2 regions of the Cupriavidus metallidurans CH34 genome follow, and region 2 is predicted to be linked to the other one. Evidence: predicted binding sites of a transcription regulator. Region 2 holds the regulator's gene; the other holds the start of a gene.
The links. The regulator FNR, encoded in region 2, switches genes on or off when oxygen is low (the NO sensors DNR and NnrR bind a similar motif). The targets are predictions, from matches to a motif close to TTGATNNNNATCAA.

Region 1 (14,591 bases), on a different replicon from region 2:
CGCCGGGGCTGGACTCAGCCACGCTTCACGCGCTGCGTGCGGCGGACATCGACGTTGCGACGCTGACCCCCGATGGCGATGCCGACGTGGCGTGGGTGCAGCGCCATGTGCGGCAGCACGTGGAACAGGCCGCATCGCCCGACACGGTGCGCTGGCACGACGTGGGCTGGCCCCTGACGATTCCGATCGCGCTGCTGGCGCTGCTGTGGTTCCGCAAGGGCTGGACGATCCGCTGGATCGTCGGCATCGGCGCGGCCGTGGTGCTGGCTGCGCCGCAGGCCGATCTGCGGGCGCAATCCACCACCGCCCCGCGAGCATGGCGCATGGCCGATCTCTGGCTCACGCACGACCAGCAGGGGCGGCGGGCGTTCGAACAGGGCAAGTCCGCGGAGGCCGCGACGCAATTCGACGATCCGATGTGGCGCGGCGTGTCGTGGTACCGCGCAGGCAAGTTTGCCGAGGCCGCGCGCGAGTTCGAGCACATCAGCAGTCCGGACGGGCATTTCAATCTGGGTAACGCGCTGGCGAAGCAGGGCAAGTATCAGGACGCCATCCCGCAGTACCGGCTGGTACTGCAGCAGCGGCCCGGCTGGGCGCCAGCGCAGCGGAACCTGGCGCTGATGCAGGAGTTGATCGAGCGCCAGAAGCAGAACGAGAAGCACGACGAAGAGGCGCCAGACATCAAGCCTGATCAGATCCAGTACGACGCCTCGACGCCACCGCCCCCTCCCGGCGGTGACAAGATGCAGAAAGGCCTCGCGCAGCAAAACGCGGAGATGTGGATGCGCGCGATTCAGACGTCCCCAACGGAACTGCTGGCGCGCAAGTTCGCGCTGCAGAGACAACAGGGGAAGCCATGATCGCGCGCCTGCTTTCCCTGATCGCGTTCTGTATGGCGGCACTGGCCCATGCGGCCGAGCCGGCGCCGATCGTTCGCGTCGAGGTTGGCGGCAACGGTGCCCAGCGTCCCGCCGTGGTTGGGCAGTCCGTCCAGATTTCGGTGACGATCCTGGCGCCGAACTTCTTCATGTCGGCGCCGGTGTTCCCGACGCTTCAGGTGGCTGGCGCCGTGATCACGATGCCCGACGATCGCGCCGTCAACTCGACCGAGACGGTGGGCGGCGTCAGCTATGCGGCGATCACCAAGACCTATGTACTGACTCCGCAAAGCGCCGGCGATTTCACGCTGCCGCAGCCGGAGATCCCGTTTACCTATGCGGGTGGCGACGGCAAGCCGCTCTCCGGCAGCGTCACGTTGCCACCCACGGTGATTCATGCCGGCGGGCAGGTTGGAAGTGGTGCGCCGGGCGCGGCATCCGGCGTGCAGGCAAATGTCGGCACGCTTCCGGCCGGACCGCTCCAGATCACGCAACAGTTCGATCGCCCGGTCACGGGCAAGGATGCTCACCTGCGCGCAGGCGATGCCGTGGTCCGGACGATCACGATCGTCGCGCCCAATGCGCCGGCCATGATGATCCAGCCGCCCGTGCTCGAGGCGCCAGGCGGGGTGAAGCTGTTCAGGGCGGATCCGAAGCTATCCGATGGCGTGGCCGGTGCCGGCGAGACCCCGGGCGGGCGGCGCGTGGAGCGCGTGACCTATGTGTTCGAGTCCAGCGGCACTCACACGCTGCCGGCGGTGACCGTGAAATGGTATGACCCCGCCAGCGGCAAGCCTTCCGAGGCTGTGGCCCCGGCCATTACGGTGGAAGTGGGCCGAGCTGGGGCGGGCCTGGGTCTTGCGCCGACCGGCGACCCGTTCAGTGGGGAGGACTGGTGGCCGGCCTGGCTCGACGGCAGGGTCTTCGCTGGATTGGTGGGGCTGGCCGTGATCGCCCTGGCGGCGTTCGGGCTGCGCAGGCGGATGCCGGCCTGGTGGCATACGCAACGGAAGGCCTGGAAGGCCGCCTGGCGCGAGTTGCGTGGCCCGCTGCCACCGCTCAACCCATAACCGGTCTGAGCGCTATTAAGAATCTTGTAAAAAATCATTCAGATCAGTCAATAAAATATTGCATTCCTTCGCCGAGCCAGGATGCTCATACTGCCCGAGTTCAGGATTGCACCGGGCAAGGAACACTGATGGCACGTAAACAGCAGGAAAGAGCGGCGGCCGCGAGCGCGGCGCCGTCATCGTGGCGGCGGCGCATGTGGCTGGGCACATTGGTCGTAGGGATGGCCGGGGCGGGCGCAGCCGGCACGGTCTGGTATAGCCGGCACAATGGGCAGGGCGTGGACCCCGCGTCGATTCGCGCGGGCGACGGCGTCAGCGGCCCGGCCGGCATGGTGCATGTCCCGGGCGGCGAATTCCTGATGGGTAGTGACCACAAGATGTCCCAGGCCAACGAGCGCCCGGCACACAAGGTACAGGTCAAGGCCTTTTGGATGGATCAGCACCACGTCACCAATGCCGACTTCCGCAAGTTCGTCGAGGCCACGGGCTACCTGACCACGGCGGAGCGCAAGCCGGACTGGGAGACGCTGAGGGTTCAGCTTCCGGCCGGCACGCCACGCCCGCCTGACAGTGCGATGGTCGCGGGCGGGATGGTGTTCGTCGGCACCAACAGCCCGGTGCCGCTGCGCGAATACTGGCGCTGGTGGCGCTTCGTACCTGGCGCGGACTGGCGTCACCCGACCGGCCCGGGCAGTTCCATCGAAGGCAAGGACAATCATCCCGTCGTGCAGGTCTCGTATGAAGACGCGCAGGCGTACGCCAAGTGGGCCGGCAAGCGTCTGCCCACCGAGGCCGAGTGGGAGTTTGCCGCCCGTGGCGGCCTGGAGCAGGCCACCTACGCCTGGGGTGACAAGTTCGCGCCGGATGGCCGGCAGATGGCGAATGTCTGGCAGGGCCAGCAGGTGCAGCCGTTCCCGGTGGTCAGCGCCAAGGCGGGCGGCGCGGCTGGCACCAGTGCTGTCGGCACGTTCCCGGGCAATGGCTATGGGCTCTATGACATGACCGGCAACGCCTGGCAGTGGGTGGCCGACTGGTATCGCGCGGACCAGTTCCGCCGCGAAGCCACGGTGGCGGCAGTGCTGCAGAATCCGACCGGCCCGGCCGATTCGTGGGACCCGACCGAACCTGGCGTGCCGGTGTCGGCGCCCAAGCGGGTCACGCGCGGTGGCTCGTTCCTCTGCAACGAGGACTTCTGCCTCAGCTACCGCCCGAGTGCCCGGCGCGGTACCGACCCGTACACCAGCATGTCGCACCTAGGCTTCCGGCTCGTGATGGATGACGCCCGTTGGGCAGAAGTTCGCAAGCAGCCAGCCGTGGCAATGGCCGCGGGCGGGCAGCAGAACGTGCAGAAATAACGCATCGAAGCGGCAAGCCGCAAAGCAGACATACAAGAGACGCACTGAACCGGAGAGAACCTGATGGAACACGCCCGCGCACCGTGGTTGCGACGCTGGATCAATACCGCGGTCGCGGCCCTTGTCATTGGCGCCACCGCCACCACGCTGGGTGGATGCGCATCCAGCGCGCCGCAGTCTGGCGGCACGCAGGAATCGGCGCAGACCGCCGTCAATGCCGAGGCGGCACTGCCGTCCTGGCGCGATGGGGCCACGCGCAAGACGATCATCAAGTTCGTGGCCGACGTGACGCAGCAGGGCTCGCCGACCTACGTGCCCCCGGCTGAACGGATCGCCGTGTTCGACAACGACGGCACGCTGTGGAGCGAGCAGCCGCTGTATTTCCAGTTCTTCTTCCTGCTCGATCAGGTCAAGGCGGCAGCGCCTTCACATCCGGAATGGAAGAACAATCCGGCGTTCAAGGCGCTGATGGCCAATGACATGGCCGGGCTCATGCGCGAGGAAAAGCGGTTGCTGCCCCTGATCACGGCGGCGAACAGCGGCATGACCGTCGACGAGTATGACCGCACGATTCGCGCATGGATCGATACGGCGCGGCATCCAAAGCTCAACCGGCGCTACACGGACCTCGTCTACCAGCCGCAGTTGGAACTGCTGTCGTACCTGCGGGCCAACGGCTTCAAGACGTATATCGTGTCCGGCGGCACGATCGAGTTCATGCGTCCCTGGACCGAGCGCGTGTACGGGATTCCGCCTGAGCAGGTGGTTGGCTCGACCCAGACAATCACCTATGACGTCCGCGACGGCAAGCCGGTGCTGATGCGTGGTCCGAAACTCGACTTCATCGACGATGGCCCGGGCAAGCCGGTCGGCATCTATCGCCAGATTGGCCGCCAGCCGATCCTGGCGGTGGGCAACTCCGACGGCGACCTGCAGATGCTGCAATACACGATGGCCGGCACCGGCGCGCGCCTGGCCATGCTGGTCCACCACGACGATGCCCAGCGCGAGTTCGCCTACGATCGCCAGTCGAAGATCGGCAAGCTCGACAAGGCGCTTGACGAAGCGACGACGCGTGGCTGGACCGTCATCAGCATGCAGAAGGACTGGGCTCAGATCTATCCCGCCGCGAAGCCGTGAGATGCCCCTTCAGGCTGCCCCCTCCGTTGACCCTTCAGTTGACACTTCAGTTGACCCTTGGGGTTGCCTTGCCAGCGCGGACGGAACAATACAAACCACAACACCAACAATAGCGGAGCCCTCGATTGGCAGACTTCACAGGCAACAAGCGCGGCAAGAAACGTGACGGCAGCCGACCGTAAGCTGGGGCAGGGGATGCGTGCGAAACGGCGGCCAGCCCAAGCATCCGAGCCTGCAGCCGTGCCGCGGTCGACCGCATGGCGATGGCCCGCGTTGCTGCTGATCCTGTCCGGCGCCGCGGGCCTGGTTTATCAGGTGCTGTGGATCAAGCAGCTTTCGCTGGTGGTCGGCGTCGAGGTGCAGGCGGTGACCACCGGTGTCAGCGCGTTCTTCGCGGGCCTGGCGCTTGGCGGCTGGCTGGTTGGCCGTCACGCCGATCGCAGTACCTCCGCCTGGCGGCTATACCTCTGGCTCGAAGTCGCCATTGCCTTGCTGGGCATTGGCGCGACGCTGGCGCTGGCTCATGCGGCGGCGCCGTTCGCATGGCTGCAGTTGCGCGCGGGGGCCGTGGCGTGGGCGCTTCCGGTGCTGCTGGTCGGCCTGCCCGCGGTCGCAATGGGCGGCACGCTGCCGGCGCTGCTCCGGGCGGTGACGCCCGCCGAGCACGAACTCGGTGGCCACGGCGGCCGGTTCTACGCGGCCAACACGGCCGGTGCCATTGCGGGCACGCTGCTCGCGGGGTTTGTGTGGATTCCTGCGTTCGGCGTCACGGGTAGCGCCTGCGCGGCAGCCGCGCTGAACCTGCTGGCCGCACTCGGCGCGTACTGGATGGTCCGCCGCGCCCCCAAAGCGACCACCCAGACCGTGCCACAGGCGCAAGTCGAGGCAACGCCAAGGACTGGGCAGCGCACACTGGCGCTCACGCTTTATGCCTTGGCCGGCGGTATCGCGCTTGGCTACGAGGTGGTCTGGTCGCAAGCCATTGTCCAGTTCCTGAGCACGCGCGCATTCGCGTTCGCGGTGATGCTTGCCACGTATCTGGCGGGCCTCATGCTTGGCAGTGCGCTGGTGGCACGCAAGGTCGATCGAGCCAGGGACCCTTGGGGTGTGTTCGCGGCGCTGGTTGTCGGCGCGGGGCTGGCGGGTCTGGTCGAATTCGCATGGCTGGGTGAATGGCTCCCGGCCGCCCAGTCCGTGGTGTCACAACGCGTGCTCGGCGCCACCGGCAGCCAGCTTGCCGCCATGTGCGCGAGCTTTGGCATGGCGGCATTTTGTATTGTGTTCGTGCCGACGGTGCTGCTTGGCGCGGCGTTTCCGTATGTCGTGCGACTCTCCGTCGATGTCTCGCGCCCCGGTTCAGGGCTCGGCGCCGTGCTTGCAGTGAATACGCTGGGCGGTATTGCTGGCTCGGTGCTGGCCGGCTTCGTGCTGGTGCCGTGGATCGGCGTGGTCCATACGCTCGGCGTGCTGGCCGTGGCGAGCGGCGTCGTGGCGCTGCTGGCTACCGCATTCGGCACCGGCGTGCACCGCTTCGCACGGGTGGCCGTGCCGTTGCTGGCCGTGGTGACCTTGATCGTGGCCGTGGTGACGCCGGCCGATCGGCTTGCCGCATTGCTGGCGCAGACGCGCGGCGGTGAACTTGTTTTCTACGAGGAAAGCCGCGGCGCCACGGTAGCCGTGGTCGAGCAGGGCAAGGCCCGTCAACCGTTCCGGCGGCTCTATATTCAGGGCGTATCGAATTCCGGCGATACGATGACGTCGCTGCGCTATATGCGGCTGCAGGCGCTGCTGCCCCTGCTGATCCACAACGGCGCACCGCGCTCCACCCTGGTGATCGGCCTTGGGACCGGTATTACCGCAGGCGCGCTGCTGCAGTATCCGGGGCTCGAGCATCGGGTAGTGGCCGAGTTGCTGCCCGCCGTGGTGCGTGCCGCGCCGAACTTCCAGGGTAACTACGGCGTGACTGGCGACAAGCGCGTCGACATCCGCTTGCGCGACGGTCGGCGCGAGCTGCTGCAAAGCGCCCAGCGTTACGACCTGATCACGCTGGAACCGCCGCCGCCGTCGGCCAGCGGTGTCGTGAACCTGTATTCGCGCGATTTCTATCGTCTCGCCGCGCAGCGTCTGGAGACGGGCGGCATTGTGGCGCAATGGCTGCCCCTGCCGACGCAGAATCCCGAGGACACCCGCTCGCTGGTGCGTAGCTTCCTCGATGTGTTTCCGCACGCCACGCTCTGGACCACCGAACTGCACGAGATGCTGTTGGTTGGATCATTGCAGCCGGTCACGCTTGACGTGGCGCGTATTCAGTCGCGTTTCGCCGATGCCGGGGTCAGCGCCGCGCTGCGGTCCGTCGGCGTGGCATCGCCCGCCGCCTTGCTGGCCACCTACGTGACCGACCGCACCGGCCTCGACTGGTTTGCCAGCGACGCGCCCGCCGTTACAGACGACCGTCCGCGCATCGAATACTCGGGCTGGGTGCGCAAGCAGTCGTTCCCGCCCGTGCTGGAGGAGTTGCTGAATCTCTCGTCCGAGCCGCAACTGCAAGGCGCGGACGACGCACTGCAAGTCGCCATCCGGCGCGAGCGGGCCAACCTGCATCTGTTCTATCGCGCCGGGCTCGATGCATACCGGGGCGACCGCCAGCAATGGCTGCGCGATATCACGCAGGTGATGCGCGAGGATCCGGGCAATCCGTACTACAACTGGTTCACGGGAGGCGCGCAATGAGCGCTCGCGACGATTTTCTGGCGCTGCAGGCACGTATGGGCGAAACCATTGTCGGCCAGGCACGCATGATCGAGCGGTTGTTGCTTGGGCTGCTTGCCGACGGGCACCTGCTGGTGGAAGGCCTGCCGGGGCTGGCCAAGACCCGTGCCATCAAGAGTCTGGCGAAGCATCTCGACGCGCGGCTGTCGCGCGTGCAGTTCACGCCAGACCTGCTGCCCGCCGACATCACCGGCTCGGACATCTATTACAGCGAAGGCGGCAAGGGCGAATTTCGCTTCCAGCCCGGTCCGCTGTTCGCGAACCTGATTCTGGCGGATGAAGTCAACCGTTCCCCGGCCAAGGTGCAATCGGCGTTGCTCGAAGCCATGGAGGAGCGGCAGGTCACCGTGGGCGGTAATACGCACCCGCTGGAACGGCTGTTCCTGGTCATGGCCACGCAGAACCCGATCGAGCAGGAAGGCACTTATCCGCTGCCAGAAGCGCAGATGGACCGCTTTCTGATGCACGTGAACGTTGACTATCCTGCGGCCGATGCCGAAGCGGAGATCATCCGGCTGGCGCGTGCCGAGGAAGAACCGGACACCCATCAGGGCGATGCCGGGAGTAGCGAAACTCGCATGTCCCCGGCAACAGTGTTCGACGCGCGCCGGCAAATCCACGAGATCAAGGTGAGCGAGCCGGTGGAGCGCTATATCGTCGCGCTTGTGCAGGCCACGCGCGAGCCCGCGCGTCTCGACGACGATCTGAAACGCTGGATCGAGGTGGGTGTGAGCCCGCGTGGTTCGATTGGTCTCGACAAGGTCGCGCGGGCGATGGCCTGGCTGCGCGGGCGCGACTACGTCACCCCCGAGGACGTGCAGGCGGTGGTGCACGACGTGTTCCGGCACCGGCTGATCCTCTCGTACGACGCCCACGCGGCGGGGGTCAGCGCAAACGCGGTCATCGACCGCCTGGTGCAGCGGGTGGCGGTGGCCTGAGGCCATCCGGCTCCGTTATGAAACCCGATACCGCCGCACTCGGCCGCTCGCCGGCCCAGCACAAGACGCTTCCGTCCAGCGCCACGCCCGGCGTCAATGTCGATGCGGCATCGCTGGCCGCGCTTGAGGCTGCTGCGCGGGACTTCCATTTCCTGTCGCGCCAGCCCGTGCACAGCCTGCTGTCGGGGCGCCACGGGTCACGCGTGCGGGGCCGTGGGCTGGCCTTCGAGGAATTGCGCCCCTACCTGCCCGGGGACGACGTTCGGACGATGGACTGGCGCGTGACGGCGCGAACTGGCAAACCACACGTACGGGTCTATGCCGAGGAAAAGGAACGCCCGGCGCTGGTGGTGGTGGATCAGCGCATCAACATGTTCTTCGGCAGCCGCCGTGCGATGAAATCGGTGGCGGCGGCGGAAGTGGCCGCGCTGGCCACGTGGCGAATGGTGGCAGAGGGGGACCGCGTGGGCGGTGTCGTCTTCGGCGACAAGGAAGTGACCGCGCTGACACCGCAGCGCAGCCAGCACGGCGTGCTTCACCTGCTTGGCGAATTGGCACGCCACAATCAGGCGCTGCGCGCGGACGCCCCGGCCAGCCAGGGCGCCAGCCAGTTGAACGCGGCGTTGCAACACGCGCTGCAACTGGCCCGTCACGACTATCTGGTTATCGTCATCAGCGACTTCAGCGGCAACGATGCGCAGACCCGCGACCTGATGCTCGAACTGCGCCGTCGCAACGACATGTTGTCGGTGCTGGTCTATGACCCGTTCCTGCTGAACCTACCCGACTCCGGTCACCTCGTGGTCAGCGACGGCGAACTGCAGGTGGAACTCGGCTTTGGCCGGGAGACGCTCCGGAGTGCGATTCACCGCTTCGCGGACGATCACAATGCGGCGCTGGTCGAGTGGCACAACGGGATTGGCGTGCCGCTGCTCCCGGTATCGGCAGCTGAGGATACGGCGCTGCAACTGCGCCGGCTGCTGGGATACCCTGCCGATGCGTCGCCGCGGCGCGGCAGGGCATAGAACGCAGCTTCGGGCCGGATGTGCAGTCCAAGCACCCTCAATTGGCCGTTATGACGGCGAAGCTCAACTGGCGGCGACTCCTGCCGAAAAACAAGCCGCATCTGGGTCAACGTCTGGGTCAACGTCTGGGTCGATTCCGCTGAGCTAGCAGTTCTCGATCAGCGTGTGGGCGATAACCGCAAACTGCGGCTACACTCGGCTCCAGTTTCCGATGACAATGCCTGCATTCCGAACCCTACACCCCCACGCCCAGCACTCTCATGTACGTCCCTGCCCATTTCGAAGAATCGCGCCCTGAGGCTCTCCATGCGTTGATGACCGCGTATCCATTTGGCACGCTGGTCACGCATGGCAGGAACGGTCTGGATGCGAATCACATTCCCTTCCATCTCGATCCCTCGCAAGGGCCGAATGGGATGCTGAAGGCTCACGTTGCCCGCGCCAACCCGGTCTGGCAGGACGTGGCGGACGGTGATGAGGTACTGGTGATCTTCCGCGCCGCTGATGCGTATATCTCGCCGAACTGGTATCCGAGCAAGCACGAGGCCCACAAGCAGGTGCCCACGTGGAACTACATGGTCGTGCACGCGCACGGTCGCATCACGATTCGCGACGATGAACGCTTCGTGCGCGGCGTCGTGGCCCATCTGACGCGCACGCACGAGGCCACGCAACCGAGGCCGTGGAAGATGTCCGACGCCCCGTCGGATTTCGTCGACACGATGCTCAAGGCGATCGTCGGTATCGAGATCGAGATCACGCGACTGGAAGGCAAGTTGAAGCTGAGTCAGAACAAGGAAGTGCGCGACATCCGTGGCGCGGGCACGGCGCTGGCCGAGCAGGGCAGCACAACGCTCGGCGAAGCGATGCTGGCCCGCGCAGATGCCAAGGAGCGGGGCGAGACCCAGTAATTCCCGGGCCTTCCACCCTTTGCCTTCCGCCTCTCAGCGTCCCGTCGCGTACCGGGGCGCGGGAGTGTTGGTCGATAGCAGGCCCGCCATCGCCTGGCGCGCGCCTTCATACGCATTCCATTGCTCGATCGCGTGCAGCGGTGGAATCGTCACCAGCTCGCCACGATCGAAGCCTACCAGCGCCGCATCGACCATCGCTTCAGCCGGCATGACGATCGCCTTGTCGAGATGTTCGATCGGCAGGCCACCGGTTTCCCAGAAGTCCGTGGCGGTCGCCCCCGGCAGTACCGCCTGCACGCGCAGCCCCTTGGCCGCGAGTTCGTGATGCAGCGACTGGCTGAATGCCAGCACGAACGCCTTGCTGCCGCCGTACACCCCGTTCAGGATTTCGGGCGCGATGCCGACGATCGACGAAATATTGATGATCGCGCCACGGCCGCGCGCGACGAATCCCGGCACGGCGGCATAGGTCAGGCGCGTCAGCGCGGTGACGTTGAGGTCGATCATCCGGTTCATGGCATCGACATCGCTGTCGAGCAGTGGCGTGTGCGTGCCGACGCCTGCGTTGTTGACCAGCAGCGTGATGCTGGCGTCCTGCCGCAGCTTTTCCTCCACCCGTGCGAGCGATTGGCGGTCGTTGAGATCAGCCGGGAAGACTTCGACCACGCGCTGCGTATCGTCAGTGATGCGCCGGGCCAGGGTGTCGAGCTTGTCGCGATTGCGGGCGACGAGGATCAGGTCATAGCCGCGGCGTGCCAGACGGTCTGCGTAGATGGCGCCGATGCCCGAGGATGCGCCGGTAACCAGGGCCGTGCCGAGATGAGTTTGCGTCATGGTGTTCTCCTTGCGATGTCGTGCGATGGGGATTCGAAAATCGGGATGCGTTGAATCCATGCATTGCATCGTAAAGCGACTTGACCATGGCAGAAATGACGATTATGGTCATGTTTTAGGACATGGGTGCGACGAGGCCAATCATGCACAACATCGGCTTCCTGCTGACGGACGGTTTTCAGGTGATGGCGCTGGCGACGCAGAGCGTCTTCGAGTACGCGAATCTCGTGGCCGGCGAGCCTTTCTATCGCATCAGGAATTACTCGATCGACGGTGGTCCGGTCGTGTCTTCGCTGGGGATGACGGTAGAGACGCACGCGGCAAGCGCGCGCGTGGCCGTCGATACCTGGGTGCTGGCCGGCGTTGGCGACCCAGTCGCGCAGCCAACACCCGCACCGGTACTGGCGTTCGTGAGCAAGGCGGTGCCGCGCGCGCGCCGGACGGCGTCGATTTGCACGGGGGCGTTCATTCTGGCGGAAGCCGGTCTGCTCGATGGCCGACGCGCGACCACGCACTGGGCCTTCGCGCGCGACATGAAACGGCTCCATCCGGACATCAAGGTAGAGGACGATCGCATCTACATCGTCGATGGCGCGATCTGGACGTCGGCGGGCATGACGGCCGGCCTGGATCTGGCGCTTGCCATGGTCGAAAAGGATCTGGGCGCGGACATCGCGCGGTCGGTCGCCCACAAGCTGGTGATGCACCAGCGGCGCTCGGGTGGACAGTCACAGCACTCGGAGCTACTGGATATGGCGCCGAAATCCGACCGTATCCAGAGTGCGCTGGATTACGCGCGCAAGAACCTGAGCCAGGCACTGACGGTGGAGGAACTGGCGGAGACGGTGCATCTGAGCCCACGCCAGTTCAGCCGCGTGTTCACCGCGGAGACCGGGCAGTCGCCGGCCAAGGCGATCGAGAATCTGAGGCTGGAAGCGGCGCGGCTGATGATCGAACAGAGTCGCCACCCGTTGGAAGTCGTGGCGCGGGAGGCCGGCTTTCGAGACCGGCGCCATATGCGCGAGGCGTTCCTGCGGGGGTTCGGCGTGCCGCCGCAGGCGGTGCGGCGGGAGGCCCGTGAGTAGCAGGCGCTGGTGCCAGCGGCTCAGATGGCCGCGAGCGCCTCGATATCGAACAGTTCGATGCGCTTCCCATCCACGCGGATCAGGCCTTCGCGCTGGAAGCGGGAGAACGTGCGGCTGACCGTTTCGAGCTTGATGCCGAGGTAGCTGCCGATTTCCTCGCGGGTCATGCGCAGCGTGAAGTCGCGCGAAGCATAGCCGCGTTCCTGCAGGCGACACGACACGTTGATCAGGAATGCCGCTACACGCTGTTCCGAAGTCATGCCCGACAGCAGGATCATCTGCTTGGACTCGCGCAGGATCTCGCGGCTCAGCATCCGGTGGAAATGCTGTTGCACGCTCTTGACGTCGCGGCACAGTCCTTCGAGCGGTGAGAACGGCAGCACGCAGACGGCACTGTCTTCGAGCGCAATCGCGTCGCAGTCATACTCGCCTTCGCCAATCGCCCCAAGGCCGACCGTTTCTCCCGGCAGGAAGAAGCCGGTGACGTGCTCATGGCCGCCAGCGTGGGTGGCCACGGTCTTCAGCGATCCCGACCGGACGGTGTAGAGGTTCTGGAATTTGTCGCCGGAGCGGTACAGGTATTCGCCACGATGCACCATGCGCCAGTGGCTGACCACGGCTTCCAGTTGCGGAAGCTCCTCCGGTTCGAGAGACGAGGCGATGCAGAGGCGGCGCAGGCCGCAATCCATGCAGCGCGCCTGGAAATGCCGCGTCGTGCTCGGCGCGTGCGCATGTCCGGTGCATTCCCCATCCATTCCTGCTTCGACGGTTGACCCCTCTACCACTTCATACATGATGCTCTCCCCTGGGGCCGTCAGGCGTTCACCGCCAAATCAAGGTTCTTTGATCTGAATAACTCCCCATCTGCGCGGAAGTATGCCTTGTGATCGGAAAGGCTGAAATCAGCGTCGGCTGATACCTGTGTCAGGGTCTGGAGTGCGCGTGTAAGGGTTACCTGACAGGTCGGGCTTTGCCTACGCGCAGCACAGGTGCTCCCGATAGCCGAGGCAAGGTAGTTCGCCTTCGATTGAGTCCTCCTTCAGACGGTTGATTGCCGCGACTTGTACCGACAATGTTTGGTTTCCTGGCCGTCATGTATTTGACTTGAGGCAAGCGCGGAGCATCTTTGGCGATTAAAGTGCACAAGACGGTATCCATTCTTGCCGCCCGATCGCCCCCTTGCCTGGAGCCCCCATGGATTTCAAGACCATTCTCGTCGATCTTGCCGCTGATCCGGCGCGCGATGCGCGTCTGGATGCCGCGCTGACGCTGGCGTCGCTGTTCACCGCCCGGGTCGTCGGACTGACCGCCACTGGCACCTTGCTGGATCCATTCCGGAGCGCCGGCGAGGAGACCGCGCGTTATCAGCAGATGCGCGCCGACATGCTGCGCAACCTGAAACAGGCCGATGCCGCTGCGCTCGATGCGGCAGTGGCGCGACGTGGGCGGGGCATCGAGATTTCACACGTGGTGGTCGAGCAGGAGGCGGGCTGGGCGCTGACCTCGCGCGGTGTCAGCAGCGATCTGATTCTGCCGGCGCCGCCGTCGCTGGCGCAAGATACGCCGGCGCTGATGGCCACTTCCGCCGAGTATGTGCTGCTGAACTCTGGCCGTCCGATTCTGGTGATACCACCTGGTGGCAGCCTGGTGCCGGGCGGCACCGTCGTGGTGGCCTGGGACGGGCGGCGCGAAGCCGCGCGCGCTATGAGAGATGCGTTGCCGCTGCTGGCACTGGCATCGCGTGTGATCCTGCAGGTGGTGCTCAGCGGCGCGGGGCCGAACGAGCATGGCGCGGCCGAGGCCGTGCGCTGGCTGGCCGATCACGGCGTCAGCGCTTCGCTGCGTATCGACGAGGCCGCGTCGCCAGCTGACAGCCTGATGCGCGTGACGCGCAACGAGGCAGCCGATCTGCTGGTGACCGGCGGCTACGGCCACTCACGGCTCGGCGAACTCGTGATGGGCGGAACCACGCGCACGCTGCTGCGCAACGCACCGGTGCCACTGCTGATGTCGCATTGAAGCGCGTGGTACGTACTGTTTTGCCATCGTTTCAAAGCCAGTGAGCGGCTACGGCAATACTGACAACACCGCTACTGACGACGCCAACACCAACATCACAGACCATGCACATCCAGTTCCTTGGGGCAACGGACACCGTGACCGGTTCGCGCTTTCTGATCGACACCGGAGAAGCGCGGGTGCTGATCGACTGCGGACTGTTTCAGGGCTACAAGGCCCTGCGGCTACGTAACTGGGATCGCTTTCCGATCAGCCCGGAAAGTCTCGATGCCGTGGTGTTGACACATGCGCATATCGACCACAGCGGCTATCTGCCCCTGTTGGTGAAACGCGGTTACAAGGGGCGCGTGCACTGTACGACGGGAACCGCGGAGCTTTGCGGCCTGCTGCTGCCGGACAGCGCCCATCTGGCGGAAGAAGACGCCAACTATGCCAACCGCAAGGGGTATTCGCGTCATCAACCGGCGCTGCCGCTCTATACCGTGGCGGATGCCATGCATGCGCTGGAACATCTGAAGCCCGCGCCTTACAGCAAGCGCGTGACAATCGCACGCGGTGTGGAAGCGG
Region 2 (14,591 bases):
AGGCAAGCGCGACTATGTAGCCAATCTTCAACAGCAGGGCGCCGTCGTTCTGGCGGTGGGCGACGGCATCAACGATGCGCCGGTGCTGGCCCAGGCCCAGGTTTCGATAGCGATCGGCAGCGGTGCGCCATTGGCGCAGGCCGGTGCCGATGCCGTGCTGACACACGGTGGCGTGGGCGAAATCGCCAATGCCATTGCCGTGGCCCGCAAGACGCGCCGTGTGGTACGCCAGAACCTGGGTTGGGCCTTTTTCTACAACGTCGTGGCGATCCCCCTGGCAGCTACCGGACTCGTTACGGCATGGATGGCAGGCATCGGAATGTCCGTGTCGTCGTTACTGGTTGTCGGCAATGCATGGCGCCTGTTGCGCGCCGCGGCGGCGCCGGCCAGGGAGTCCTGAATATGGAAACACTCTATCTATTGGTGCCGATGAGCCTGGTGCTGGTGGCCGTGATTGCCGGGGCGCTGTGGTGGGCGTTGCACGCGGGGCAGTACGACGACCTCGATCGCCCGGCGGAAGCAATTTTGCTCGACAACGACAAGCCTTGAATGTCAAGGCGTATAGGTGACCGTTGCGGCGAACGCTCATTGACAGGAATTAATGCAAGCAGTTCGCAAGGGATGCTGGTGGCTTGATGAAAGTCAACGCGACTTGTAAGCCGATTTTCTAAAGTCACACCGTCAGTAGGTTTATTTTTACTTTTTGCATTGGGGGTCTGAATGGCTGTCACCACCGCGTCCTCACGCGCCGACACCTTCAACTATGGAGTCGTGCGGCAGTTTGCCGTCATGACCGTGGTTTGGGGGATCGTTGGCATGGCCGTAGGCGTTCTGCTTGCGGCGCAATTGATCTGGCCGGATCTGAATTTCAATACACCGTGGTTATCGTTCGGTCGCTTGCGACCGCTTCACACCAATGCGGTGATCTTTGCATTTGGCGGTAGCGCGCTGTTCGCCACGTCGTACTACGTCGTGCAACGCACCTGCCAGGCCCGGCTGTTCTGCGGCCCGCTGGCGTCGTTCACATTCTGGGGCTGGCAAGCCATCATCATCGCGGCGGTGATCACGCTGCCGATGGGCATTACTTCTTCCAAGGAGTATGCCGAGCTCGAATGGCCGATCGATATCCTGATCACGCTGGTCTGGGTTGCCTACGCGGTGGTGTTCTTCGGCACGATCATCAAGCGCAAGACCCGCCATATCTACGTGGCGAACTGGTTCTTCGGCGCTTACATCCTGACGATCGCCATCCTCCATATCGTCAACAACATCGAAATGCCGGTGTCGATGTGGAAGTCGTACTCCGCCTATGCAGGCGTGCAGGACGCGATGATCCAGTGGTGGTACGGCCACAACGCGGTGGGCTTCTTCCTGACCACGAGCTTCCTGGGGATGATGTACTACTTCATCCCGAAGCAGGCAGAGCGTCCGATCTACTCGTATCGCCTGTCGATCGTCCACTTCTGGGCGCTCAACTTCACGTACATGTGGGCGGGTCCGCACCACCTGCAGTACACCTCGCTGCCTGACTGGGCGCAGTCGCTGGGCATGGTGTTCTCGCTGATCCTGCTGGCTCCGTCGTGGGGCGGCATGATCAACGGGATCATGACGCTGTCCGGTGCCTGGCACAAGCTGCGTACCGATCCGATTCTCAAGTTCCTGGTGGTGGCGCTGTCGTTCTACGGCATGGCCACGTTCGAGGGCTCGATGATGTCGATCAAGACGGTGAACGCGCTGTCGCACTACACGGACTGGACGATCGGCCACGTGCACTCGGGTGCCCTGGGCTGGGTCGCGATGATCTCGATTGGCTCGCTTTACTACCTGATTCCGCGCCTGTTCGGGGAGAAGGAGATGTACAGCACGCGCCTGATCGAGTGGCACTTCTGGATTGCGACGATCGGCGTCGTGCTCTACATCGCCTCGATGTGGATCGCCGGTGTGATGGAAGGTCTGATGTGGCGCGCCACGCAGCCTGACGGCACGCTGACCTATGCGTTCGTCGAAGCGGTCAAGGCAAAGTATCCGTTCTATCTGATCCGTCTGCTGGGTGGCCTGTGCTTCCTGAGCGGCATGATCCTCATGGCTTACAACGTGGCACGTACCATCATTGGCAAGCCTGCGGTTGACGCTCCGATTCCGGCCAACCTGCCGGCTTCCGCCCACTGATCGCCGAGGACCGAACGATGTCTCAAAAACAAGGATTCTTTTCCCACGAAACGCTGGAGAAGAACGTCGGCTGGCTGATCATCGCAACCATCATCGTGGTCAGTATCGCTGGCCTGGTGCAGATCGTGCCGCTGTTCTTCCAGCACTCGACGACTGAGCCCGATCCGGGCATCACGCCGTACTCGCCGCTGCGCCTGATGGGGCGCGACATCTACATCCGTGAGGGTTGCGTTGGTTGCCACTCGCAGCAGGTGCGTACCCTGCAGGCGGAGACTGAGCGTTATGGCCATTTCTCCACGGCGGGCGAGTCGGTGTATGACCACCCGTTCCTGTGGGGCTCGAAGCGTACCGGTCCGGATCTCGCGCGCGTTGGCGGCCGTTACTCGGACGACTGGCAGCGGATCCACCTGCGCAATCCGCGCGATGTGGTTCCCGAGTCGGTGATGCCTTCGTACCCGTGGCTGGAGAAGACGCAGTTGCCCACCAACGACATCCAGGCACGCATGCACGCGCTGAAGCGTCTGGGTGTGCCGTACAAGGACGAAGAGATTGCCCGTGCGCCTGAAGAGTTGGCGGGCAAGACGGAAGAAGATGCGCTGGTGGCGTATCTGCAGGGACTTGGCCTGAATCGCCGCAATGTGCGCGTTGACTCGGCGGCGGCTCCGGCGCCGGCGAAGGAGTGATGCCATGGCGATCGTGACCGCAATTGCAACCGTCGTGTCGATGCTGACGTTCATTGGCATCTGCTGGTGGGCATGGTCGGGCGGCCGCCAGGCCGCCAATCAGGAATCGGCGATGTTGCCGTTTGCCCTGCCTGACGAAAACACAACTACAAGCCGGAACCCACAGCCATGAGCGATTTCATTTCCGATTTCTGGAGTTATTACATCGCGGCCATCGCGCTCATCGGGATCGTCTGGTGTGTCTGGCTGCTGTTCTCCCAACGCAAGATGCCGAAAGGTGTCAGCACCACTGATGACACCGGTCATGTCTGGGATGGTGACCTGCGCGAATTGAACAATCCGCTGCCACGTTGGTGGATGTGGATGTTCCTGCTGGCCTGCATCTTCGGTCTTGGTTACTTGGCGCTGTATCCGGGTCTGGGATCGTACGCCGGTATGCTCAAGTTCTCGACGCAGGGCGAGCTTGCCGCTCACCGCGAAGCGGCCGAGAAAACGCAGCACCAGATCTACGCCAAGTATCTGAACATGGATATCAAGCAGGTGGCGGCGGATCCTGATGCACGCGAGATCGGCCAGCGGTTGTTCCTGAACTACTGCGCGCAGTGCCATGGTTCGGATGCGCGTGGCAGCCGAGGCTTCCCCAACCTGACCGACAACGATTGGCTCTACGGTGGCGAGCCGGAGACGATCCAACAGACGATCACCAAGGGCCGCAATGGCGTGATGCCGTCGTTTGCGAGCACGATCGATGCGAAGCAGGCGGGCGATACCGCGCAGTACGTGCGTTCGCTGTCTGGTCTGTCCTCGGATCCGATTCGTGCATCGCGTGGCGAAAGCACCTTCAAGTCGACCTGCGCGGCCTGCCACGGCGCCAACGGCAAGGGCAACCAGGCACTCGGCGCGCCGAACCTGACCGACAACACGTGGTTGTACGGCAGCTCGGAAGCGACGATCGTCGACGCGATCCTGAAGGGACATAACGGTCATATGCCGGCGCATGAGGAGATTCTGACGCCCGAGCGCATCCGCATGCTGACCGCATATGTGTGGGGACTCTCGAATACGGGAGGCGCTGCAAAATGACTAACTGCCCCGGGGCCGGGCGGAGTGCCGCCCACCGGGGCGTGAGGGCAACACGATGAGCGCGCCCCTTAACGCCCCCGATCACTCGGACGATCACGCCTCGAACGATCCGTCTGCAAGCCAGTCGTCGAGCGATCGTAACGGCAACACTTGGCGTCCCGCGCCGCCCCCCAAGGGGGCAGAGACCACCGAGGAAGCGCTGTACGAGGTCCGCCGCAAGATCTATCCGCGCTCGACCTCTGGCGCGTTTTCGAGCTGGCGCGTGTGGCTGGTCATCCTGACGCAGTTGATTTACTACGGAACCCCCTGGCTAAAGTGGAATGATCGCCAGGCCGTGCTGTTCGATCTCGGCGCGCGCAAGTTCTACATCTTCGGTCTCGTGCTGTGGCCGCAGGATGTGATCTATCTTGCCGTGCTGCTGGTCATTTCTGCGCTATCGCTATTCCTGTTCACAGCCATCGCCGGACGCCTGTTCTGCGGCTACGCCTGTCCCCAAACGGTCTACACAGAGATATTCATGTGGATCGAGCGACATGTCGAAGGGGATCGCATCGCGCGGATCCGACTTGACGGCGATCCCTGGAGCCTGCGCAAGCTGCGAATCAAGGCGACCAAGCATGTGCTCTGGGTGCTGATCGCACTGTGGACGGGCTTCACGTTTATTGGATATTTCGCGCCGATTCGGGAGCTTGGTAGCGAGGTCCTGCATTTTACGCTCGGACCCTGGCAGAGTTTCTGGATGCTGTTCTACGCGTTTGCGACCTGGGGCAACGCCGGATTCATGCGCGAGCAGGTGTGCAAGTACATGTGCCCCTATGCGCGCTTCCAGAGCGTGATGGTCGACCGCGATACCTATGTCGTGACCTATGACGTGGGTCGTGGGGAGCCGCGTGGTAGCCGTTCCCGCAAGACCGATCGCCATGCCGCTGGCATTGGCGATTGCGTGAATTGCAGTATCTGCGTGCAGGTGTGTCCGACCGGTATCGATATTCGCGATGGCCTCCAGTACGAGTGCATCGGTTGCGGTGCCTGTATCGACGCGTGCAATCTGGTCATGGACAAGATGGAGTACCCGCGCGGACTGATCCGATACACGTCGGAAAATGCGATGCGCAAGTCCCTGTCGACATCCGACGCGCGCAAGCGGCTGCTGCGACCACGCACGATCATCTATACGCTGATCTGGTTGGTTCTGGCGGCGGGCTTCGTCGCGTCGCTGGCAGTGCGGTCGCCGATCAAGGTCGACATCATTCGGGATCGCGGCGCGCTGGGCCGGGAAGTGGAGGGGCGCTGGATCGAGAACGTCTATCGGCTCCAGGTGATCAACACCACGGAAGCGCCGATGCGGATTCGCGTGGAGGCTGAGGGCGACGACCTGACTGGACTGACGGTCGAGTATGACAAGTCCGCCGAGGCCATGCAGCCAACGTCCAACCGGTTGTTGCCGATTCGCATCCGCGTGCCGATCGACGATGCCAAGGAAGGCACGCACAAGATCAACGTAACGGTGACGGCGGAGGGCGAGGACGGCCGAGACGCGCATATCAGGCAATCCACGAGTTTCATTGTTCCCCGCAATCTGTGATGCTGAGGGCGAAATGGCAGCAAACAAGGAGAGCGCAATGACATCCCAACAGTCCAAGCCCTGGTACAGGGAACCGTGGCCGTGGCTTTTGATGAGCGGTCCGTTGCTTGCAATTATTGGCTGCGGCGTGACCATCTGGCTCGCCAACACGCATCCGGATTTGCCGGTTTCCGGCGTGGAGCGTCATGGTCTGGTCGTAGAGAAAACGGGGGCGGAGCATGTAACGTCGCCGGCTGCGAGGCGCCCATGAGACTCCGCTGGCTGATGTGGGTACTTTGGCCGGCGTTTCTGATGGGCGGAGCGGCCACCGCCACCGTATTTTCGGTCGTTGATCCGGGCGATCTCACGTTCTTCGGGCACCAGGTGGAAGCGTCTCGTGAGGCGGTCTACACGATTGGCTTCCTGGTGGCGTGGTTGTTTTGCGCGTTGTCCAGCGGGCTGACGCTATACACCATGCCAACCAAGCTCGAGGAGACCGACGAACTCGAGTAATGGATCGAGTGCTGGTAGAAAGCAGAACGGCCGCACCGGGAACTGAATTCCAGGTGCGGCCGTTTTCCTGGCTAGGACGTTCGTTAGCAGTTTCGGCTATAGACCTGCCTGATGCCTTCCATGTCCACGAGTTTCACGTGTCGTTGGCGAATCTGAATCAGGCCGGCTTCGGCGAATCGAGAGAAGAGCCGACTCACGGTTTCGAGCTTGAGGCCAAGGTAGCTGCCGATTTCTTCGCGGCTCATCCGCAGCACGAACTCGCTCGACGAGTAGCCGCGCATCGACAGGCGCTCCGACATGTTGACGAGAAATGCTGCCAGGCGCTCTTCGGCACGCATCGAGCCAAGAGTGATCAGCATGATCTGGTCCTGCGAGATTTCCTTGCTCATCAGTCGCAGGAACTGTTGCTGGAGCGACGGCAAGGTGCCGGACAGCGATTGCAGGTCATCGAATCGTACGACGCAGACCTCGGTGTCCTCGAGTGCAGTGGCATCGGATGCATGCTGCATCTCGCCGAGGCCGTCGAGTCCGACGACTTCACCGGGTAAATGGAAGCCGGTGATTTGCGTGCGTCCGTCCTCCATGGTCACGTGGGTCTTCAATGTGCCAAAGCGGATCGCATAGACTGCGGTAAGTGGCTCGCCCATGCGATAGAGCGTTTCGCCCTTGTGAACACGAACGCGTTCCTGTACGAGCGTGTCCATCTTTGCGAGGTCCTGTTGCGACATGCCCACGGGAAGGCAAAGCTGGCCCATGGCGCAAGTGGAGCAACGTGGAGACATCTCGGTGACGGGAATGGAGGTAAGCAATTGATGGTGCTCGCATGAATGCGCTTGCGATGGAGGCGCGATGCAGGCATTTTACAGCTTGATGTGACGCAGAAGCGAGGAACAGTTGCCATTTGGTGTGCTTTTCAGTGTCTTTACACTTGCATTGCTTGGCGGCGTGCATTGCGCAGCCATGTGTGGAGGAATTGCCATTGCCGTCGAGCAACGGCAGTCCGGGGCGGCTGTCGCGGTCGTTAACGTCGTGCATCGTTCGCGGTTGCACTGGTGGCTGGAACTACTGGTTATGCACGCCGGGCGTCTCACGACCTATGTGCTGCTTGGGGCACTGATGGGGGCGGTGGGCGCGACAGTCTGGAAGCAGGATTACCTGCCAGTGCAGCGCTGGCTCTACGGTGCAGGCAGCCTGTTGCTTGTTCTGACCGGGGTGTGGTTGTTGCGGGGCCGCGTCATGCGGGCAGCGTGGCTCGAACGGCTGGCGGCGCGGGCGGCCTCGTATGTCGTTCAGGGCATCGCGTCGCTGGGTATGCAGATGCCGCTTCGCTTGCGTCGGCACGCGCCCATCATGCGGCGCTATGGGATGGGGTTGGCCTGGGGGCTGGTGCCTTGCGGTATGGTGTACGGCGCACTTGCGCTCGCCTTGTTGGCTGGTAATGCGCCTTCTGGGGCACTTGTCATGGCGGCCTTTGGCATCGGGACGCTGCCGAACCTGCTGGTGATCTCGGGTTTGTCGGGCTACCTGCGGCAACTGTCGCGCCGCCCCAGCGTGCGAGTGGGCGCCGCGCTTATTGTGATCGGTTTTGGGGCGCTGGGTGTCGCACGCGCCGTCTGGCTGCCCGATACGCTGGCCAATCACGGCTTCTGCGTCGTGTTCTAGACTTTTTTGCTGGTTGCAGGGCGGGGCTGGAATGCCATACAATCGCGAAACCACGGTATCGCGCTCCGATGCGCTCGTGGCGTCGCCGGGGCTGCATTCCCGATCTGGGGTGTGTGCCCAGGGGGTCTGGGCAGGTCTGGCTTGCCAGGATCGTCCCCACAGTTCATCCGGTTCACAAGATCTGGTTCCAAAGTCCGATGGGGCTGTGTGGAGAGGTGGCGCCGGTGCCAGGCGAAGTTGCCTGGGCCGATATCGATTGTTTCTTGCCGCCTTGGCGATCTGATTGTCCAGGTGAATGTCCACCCCAAAAGGGAGAGGGTGCGACGCAAGAGGTCCGTTGACTGGCGCAGTCTGTCAGCCCCGGACGATCTCCTGCCGGAACGACCCGGCAATTCGATGCAAAGAAAATGAGGTGCACGGCTGCGCTGCGAAAAGCTGCGAGTTAGCTGCGCGATGAGATGGCGGTGGCTTAGGCCTCGCTGTATCTGCAATCTCCAGTGCTTCAGGATTCGTCCAGAAGCAGGTGCAAAGACAGGCTGCACACAATCACATGAATACCCAAGAGGCGAAGATCGTCCTCGAGACCGCGCTGATCTGTGCGCAGGAGCCGTTGCGCGTTGGTGATCTGCGACGGTTGTTCGCCGACGACGTCGGTGCCGACACCATCCGGGTTCTACTCGAAGAGCTGCGCAACGACTGGCAGCAGCGCGGGGTGGAGCTCGTGGCCCTGGCCAGCGGTTGGCGGTTCCAGAGCCGTCCCGAGATGCGCGAGTTTCTTGACCGACTCAATCCGGAAAAGCCGCCGAAGTACTCGCGTGCCGTGATGGAAACGCTAGCGATCATCGCGTATCGCCAGCCGGTGACGCGCGGTGACATCGAAGAGATCCGGGGCGTGACGGTCAGCACGGAAGTGGTCAAGAAGCTTGAGGATCGGGACTGGATCGAAGTCATCGGTCACCGGGACGTGCCTGGCCGCCCCGCGTTGTACGCAACGACCAAGGCATTCCTGGATGACCTCGGTCTGCGCTCGCTGGATGAGTTACCGCCGCTCGAGGATGCCCAGGCCCAGGCCCAGGCGGCACTGCTGGATCAGCAGGCCATCGATTTCGAGGCGGTCGCGACGGCGAATCCGCCTGCTGGTGACGAGGAAGCCTTTTCGGAGGCTACCGTTGGGGTGGCTGAGACGGGCGAGCCGGCAGTTGAGTCGTTGTCGGTCGAGCCGCAATCCGAAGATCTGTCCGGTGGCGCGAGCGATGCCGCCGGCAATGAAAACGAACAGAACGACAGCGTCGCGCAGTTGCCCGAGGGTGATGGGCATGACGATGACGCGCCGGTGGCCCAGGCCAACGGATTCCATGTGGACACAGAGTCTTCCTCGCAGGAGGACGCCGCAGTTCCGGCTCGCGACGGTGATATGCCGCTGACGACCGAGGACGACGACGAGCGCGTGTCCAACTGAACAACATGCAACATCGATAGTGAATACTTTGTCTGATTCCGCTGAGCAAGACGTCCGCCAGCCGGACGTGCCGGGCGATACCGGCGCAGCCCCCGAGGGTAACGGCGCCGAAGGCGCGCCCCGCCGCAAGGGGCTGCGCCGCGGCCTGCGCAATCTAGTGGCTTCCCGTCGCCAGGCGGGGCAGGACCGCGATGGCCGGGAAACGGGGCGCGACGATGTCGAACCCTCGTCGACTGGCGAAAGCGGCGATGCTTCGCCGGCCGCCGCCCCCGCGCGTGGCCGTGGGCGTCGCAAGCCGGCGCCGGCCGCCGACACGCAGGCAGTTGCTGGTGCCGAGGAGATGGGTGGCGACGCGCAAGCTGGCCAGCCGCGATCGGATCAGCCAGCGCAGGGGGCTCGCAAGCGCCGTCAGCAGCCGCAACGCAAGGCAGCGCTGGTTGATGGTGACAACAAGCCAACCTCACAACAGCCGGGCCGCCGCAACAAGGGTGGTCAGCGCAAGGGTCAACAGCCTGGCGGCAAGCCGGGTGCTGACAGGGGTGACCAGCGTGTCGAGCAGCGCCAGGGCGACAAGCCCGGTCGGCAAGCCGGCAAGGGCGGCGCGAAGACCGCTGCCGGTGGCGAGGATCTGTTCCGTTTCGTGATTTCCGAGCAGTTCGATCAGGAAGACACGATTGTGCCGCGCACCAAGGCCAAGCCGGTGCGCGAACTGTCCGCAGACGACGACGCGCCCAAACTGCACAAGGTGCTGGCGGAGGGTGGACTTGGTTCACGCCGCGAGATGGAAGAACTGATCCTGCAGGGGCGTGTGTCGGTCAATGGCCTGCCTGCCCATATCGGCCAGCGTATTCTGCCGACCGACCAGGTCCGCGTGAACGGCAAGCTGATTCACCGCAAGGTGACGACCAAGCCTCCACGGGTGCTGCTCTATCACAAGCCCTCCGGCGAGATCGTCAGCCAGTCGGATCCGGAAGGCCGTCCGACCGTTTTCGACAGTCTCCCGCGCATCAAGAACGGCAAGTGGGTCGCGGTTGGTCGCCTCGACTTCAATACCGAAGGGCTGCTGATTTTCACCACGTCGGGTGATATCGCGAACCGTTTCATGCACCCGCGCTATGGCGTGGAGCGCGAGTACGCAGTGCGCACGCTGGGCGAACTGGCCGAAGCCGATCGTCAGCGGCTGCTGCATGGCATTCAGCTCGATGATGGCGAGGCAAACTTCCTGCGGATCGCCGATGGCGGTGGCGAGGGCGTGAACCAGTGGTATCACGTGGCGCTGACCGAAGGCCGTAACCGCGAAGTGCGTCGCATGTTCGAGGCCGTCGGTCTGACCGTGTCGCGCCTGATCCGCACGCGTTATGGTCAGTTCCTGCTGCCGCGCGGCTTGAAGCGCGGTCGCTGGCAGGAATTGGACCCGACGGATGTGCGCGGCCTGATGGCCAACATTGGACTGAAGGCGCCGTCCAAGGAAGCACAGAGTGGCGGCAAGGGTGTGACGAAGGTCGGCGGCCGCAAGCAGCGCGAAGAAGCGGCGCTGGCGGGCATGCCGATGCACACCGGCATGGATGGTCTGCCGCGCTACGAGAAGAGCGGTGGCCGGGGTGGTAATGCTGGGGGCGCGGGCCGTGGTCAGCCTGATCCGATGCAGACCTCGATGGGATACATTCCGTCCGGCCCTGCGCCGCTGACGTCGCATACGACCAAGTTTGGCGGCGGGATGGGCGGCGGCCTGCGGGGCCCTGGCGCCGGTGGTGGTCGCGGCGGCGGGCGGGGCGGCAAGGCCGGAAACGCTGGCAATGCGGGCAACGCAGGTGGCAATCGCCAGCGTCGCGGCGGTGGCGAGGTCAATGGAAATGTAATGCCAAAGGCTGCCAAGGGTGCGGGAGGCGGTAGTCGCCGACCGCGCGGCCGAGGTCAGCGTTGATTGACGGATCGGGCGGTGCCGGTAATGGTCGGCAATCGCCCCGATCCGGAGCGGAACCTCGGAGGCTTTTGCCTTTTGGACATAATCCGCGTATAATCAAAGTCTATTCAAAAGTATCATCCTCGGCGAGGATGGGCGAATGATGGGCATTGCGCCCATTTTTTTTTGGTTCGCCCGTTTGCACTTGCGGCTGGTTTTCGTCACATGGCGGGCCGGCAGGATGATTGGGCAGGCAGGACGGTTTGCAGGTCGCGTCGAGCATCAATTCCGAGCGTATTGCGTTGTCCGGTGTCTGCCACGGTATTGAAGGCCACTACTCGGGATTACAGTGCATCTGGCAGATTTGATCGAAACCACCCTTATCGGCATGGGCTACGAGTTGGTTGAGCTTGAGCGTGCCCCGGCCGGACTTCTGCGTGTCTATATCGATCAGCCTGAAACTGGCATCGTCATTGAGGATTGCGAGAAGGTCAGTCGCCAGCTCACTCACGTGCTCACTGTGGAGAACGTTGATTACGAGCGCCTCGAAGTGTCGTCGCCAGGCCTGGACCGGCCGCTGAAGAAGTTGGCCGATTTCGTTCGCTTTGCCGGTGCTGAGGTCAGGGTTACGCTGCGCCTGCCGGTCAATGGCCAGAAGAATTTCGTGGGCATCCTGTGTGAACCCGCAGGAGATGCCGGGGCCGAGAAGATCGGCCTGGAGTTCGAAGGCAAGGACGGTCCGGCACTGCTGGAATTCGCCATATCCGATGTCGATCGCGCACGTTTGGTGCCGGTGATCGACTTCAAGGGAAATCAAAGAAAAGGGAACAAGCAATGAGCCGCGAAGTTCTGTTGCTCGTCGATGCGCTAGCGCGCGAAAAGAACGTCGACAAGGATGTGGTTTTCGGTGCGCTGGAGGCGGCTCTCGCCTCGGCCACCAAGAAACGTTTCGAGGAGGACGTGGATATTCGCGTTCATATCGACCGCGAATCCGGTGAGCACGAGACGTTCCGCCGCTGGCTCGTCGTTCCTGATGAACAGGGTCTGCAGGAGCCGGACAAGCAGATCCTGCTGTTCGAGGCACGCGAGCAGAATGCCGATATCCAGCTCGACGACTACATCGAAGAGCAGATCGAGTCGGTCGAGTTCGGTCGTATCGGCGCGCAGGCGGCCAAACAGGTTATCCTGCAGCGTATTCGTGACGCCGAGCGCGAGCAGATCCTGAACGATTATCTGGATCGTGGCGAAAAGATCATGACCGGCACGGTCAAGCGCGCCGACAAGAAGGGCTTGATCGTCGAGTCGGGCCGCGTGGAAGCGCTGCTGGCACGTGACCAGATCATCCCGAAGGAAAACCTGCGCACCGGCGACCGTGTGCGCGCGTATATCCTCAATGTGGACCGCGCCGCGCGTGGCCCGCAGATCGAACTGTCGCGTACCGCGCCTGAGTTCCTGATCAAGCTCTTCGAGAACGAAGTGCCTGAAATGGAACAGGGCTTGCTGGAGATCAAGGCTGCCGCCCGCGATCCGGGTGTGCGCGCGAAGATCGCCGTCGTGGCGCATGACAAGCGTATCGATCCGATCGGTACCTGTGTGGGCGTGCGAGGCACGCGCGTGACGGCCGTGCGTAACGAGATCGGCGGCGAGGCCGTGGACATCGTGCTGTGGTCGGAGGATCCGGCGCAGTTCGTCATCGGCGCGCTGGCACCGGCACAAGTGCAGTCGATCGTGGTCGACGAAGAGAAGCACAGCATGGACGTGGTGGTCGACGAGGAAAACCTCGCCGTCTCCATCGGCCGCAGTGGTCAGAACGTACGCCTGGCGTCGGAGCTGACCGGCTGGCAGATCAACATCATGACGCAGGAAGAATCGGCGCAGAAGCAGGCCGAGGAAAGCGAAGTGGTGCGCAAGCTGTTCATGGCCAAGCTGGACGTGGACGAGGAAGTGGCGGATATCCTGATCGAGGAAGGCTTCTCCTCGCTGGAAGAAGTGGCCTACGTGCCCATCAGTGAAATGATGGAAATCGAGGCATTCGACGAGGACACCGTCAACGAGCTGCGCAATCGCGCCCGCGATGCGCTGCTGACGATGGAACTGGCCCGGGAAGAAAAGGTGGAAGAGGTGTCGCAGGATCTGCGCTCGCTCGACGGCCTGACGCCCGAGCTGATCGGCAAACTGGCCGAAGGCAACATCCACACACGCGACGACCTGGCCGAGCTGGCCGTGGACGAACTGGTCGAACTGGCCGGCGTGGGCGAGGAAGAAGCCAAGGCGCTGATCATGAAAGCACGGGAACATTGGTTTAACTGAGGGACACGTCCGGGGTGAAGCCTGGACGCGCTTTCCGCACACGAATTGTCCCGACGTAGAAACCGAGCATTGAAAGGGTTTGAATGGCAAGCACAACAGTTGCCCAACTGGCCGCAGAACTGAGCCGCAGCCCTGCTGCACTGCTGGAACAATTGCAGGCAGCTGGGGTGGGCAAAGCAACGCCAGACGACGTCATCACCGAATCGGACAAGACCAGGCTGCTGGATTACCTGAAGCGGTCGCATGGTCAGTCCGACGACAGCGCGCGCAAGAAGATCACGCTGACCAAGCGTGAGACTTCCGAGATCCGCCAATCCGACTCCACCGGCAAGACCCGCACGGTGCAGGTGGAGGTGCGCAAGAAGCGCGTCCTGATCAAGCGTGACGACGTGGAATCTCACGGCGACGGCGCCGACTCCCAGGAATCGGCCGAGGCCGCTGCCGAGGAAGTGCGTCGCGATGAGGAACAGCGCCGCGAGCAGGCCGAGGCCCTGGCACGTCAGGAAGCCGAGGCTCAGGCAGCCCGCGAGGCCGCCGAGCGCGAGGAAGCCGAACGCCGCGCCAAGCAGGAAGCCCTGGAGGCCGAACAGCGCCGCCAGGCCGAACTGCTGGCCCAGAAGGCTGCTGAAGAAGCTGCCGCCGCACAGGCCGCAGCCGACGCCGCCGAGGAAACCGCGCGCGAGAAGGCAGAAGAAGACAAGGCACGTCTGGCCACGGAACGCGCGCAAGCGCAGAAAAATGCCGACGACGCCAAGGCTGCCGTCGACAAGGCGCGCGCCGAGCAGGACAGCGCGAAGGCTGCAGCCGACAAGGCGCGTGCGGAGCAGGATGCTGCCGCCCGTCGCCGTCGCGAAGCCGCCGAAGCGGAAGCGCGCGCGATTCAGCAGATGCTGAATGCGCCGCCACGTGTGCTGAAGGCGCCGTCGGAGCGCAAGGCCGAGGAAAAGAAGGCCGAGCAGACGGGCACGCTGCACAAGCCGGTGAAGCCGGCTGGCGCCACGACCGAAGCGAAGAAGGACGACAAGAAGGCCGCACCGGCTGCCACGACTACCACGGCTGCCGCTGGCGACAAGAAGGGCGCCAAGGGTGGCAAGACCGGAACCTGGCAGGATGAAGGCAGCCGCGGCAAGAAGGGCGGTGGCCTGAAGACGCGCGGCGATTCGTCCGGCGGTGTCGGTGGCTGGCGCAGCGGCCCGCGTGGCCGTGGCGGCAAGCACAATGCCGACGACGCACGCAGCAACTTCC

Region 1: a site for FNR is predicted at 13,105-13,118, ahead of RMET_RS23280 (universal stress protein). Genes of this name have one in related genera too.

Annotation. Positions count from the first base shown of each region.
Region 1 covers NC_007974.2:1,124,497-1,139,087, reverse strand. Annotated here, with positions in the region: gene RMET_RS23335 (VWA domain-containing protein) at 1-860, shown strand, start outside; gene RMET_RS23330 (BatD family protein) at 857-1,948, shown strand; gene RMET_RS23325 (formylglycine-generating enzyme family protein) at 2,077-3,303, shown strand; gene RMET_RS23320 (HAD family hydrolase) at 3,367-4,443, shown strand; gene RMET_RS23315 (fused MFS/spermidine synthase) at 4,639-7,173, shown strand; gene RMET_RS23310 (AAA family ATPase) at 7,170-8,150, shown strand; gene RMET_RS23305 (DUF58 domain-containing protein) at 8,168-9,175, shown strand; gene RMET_RS23300 (FMN-binding negative transcriptional regulator) at 9,436-10,086, shown strand; gene RMET_RS23295 (SDR family NAD(P)-dependent oxidoreductase) at 10,120-10,920, opposite strand; gene RMET_RS23290 (GlxA family transcriptional regulator) at 11,064-12,005, shown strand; gene RMET_RS23285 (helix-turn-helix domain-containing protein) at 12,026-12,799, opposite strand; gene RMET_RS23280 (universal stress protein) at 13,200-14,024, shown strand; gene RMET_RS23275 (MBL fold metallo-hydrolase RNA specificity domain-containing protein) at 14,129-14,591, shown strand, end outside.
Region 2 covers NC_007973.1:2,198,459-2,213,049, reverse strand. Annotated here, with positions in the region: gene RMET_RS10235 (heavy metal translocating P-type ATPase) at 1-400, shown strand, start outside; gene ccoS (cbb3-type cytochrome oxidase assembly protein CcoS) at 403-549, shown strand; gene ccoN (cytochrome-c oxidase, cbb3-type subunit I) at 721-2,169, shown strand; gene ccoO (cytochrome-c oxidase, cbb3-type subunit II) at 2,187-2,852, shown strand; gene RMET_RS10215 (cbb3-type cytochrome oxidase subunit 3) at 2,857-3,024, shown strand; gene ccoP (cytochrome-c oxidase, cbb3-type subunit III) at 3,021-3,935, shown strand; gene ccoG (cytochrome c oxidase accessory protein CcoG) at 3,991-5,520, shown strand; gene RMET_RS32220 (membrane protein) at 5,534-5,770, shown strand; gene RMET_RS10200 (hypothetical protein) at 5,767-6,012, shown strand; gene fnr (fumarate/nitrate reduction transcriptional regulator Fnr) at 6,096-6,821, opposite strand; gene RMET_RS10190 (sulfite exporter TauE/SafE family protein) at 6,907-7,674, shown strand; gene scpB (SMC-Scp complex subunit ScpB) at 8,225-9,133, shown strand; gene rluB (23S rRNA pseudouridine(2605) synthase RluB) at 9,162-11,057, shown strand; gene rimP (ribosome maturation factor RimP) at 11,386-11,874, shown strand; gene nusA (transcription termination factor NusA) at 11,871-13,346, shown strand; gene infB (translation initiation factor IF-2) at 13,430-14,591, shown strand, end outside.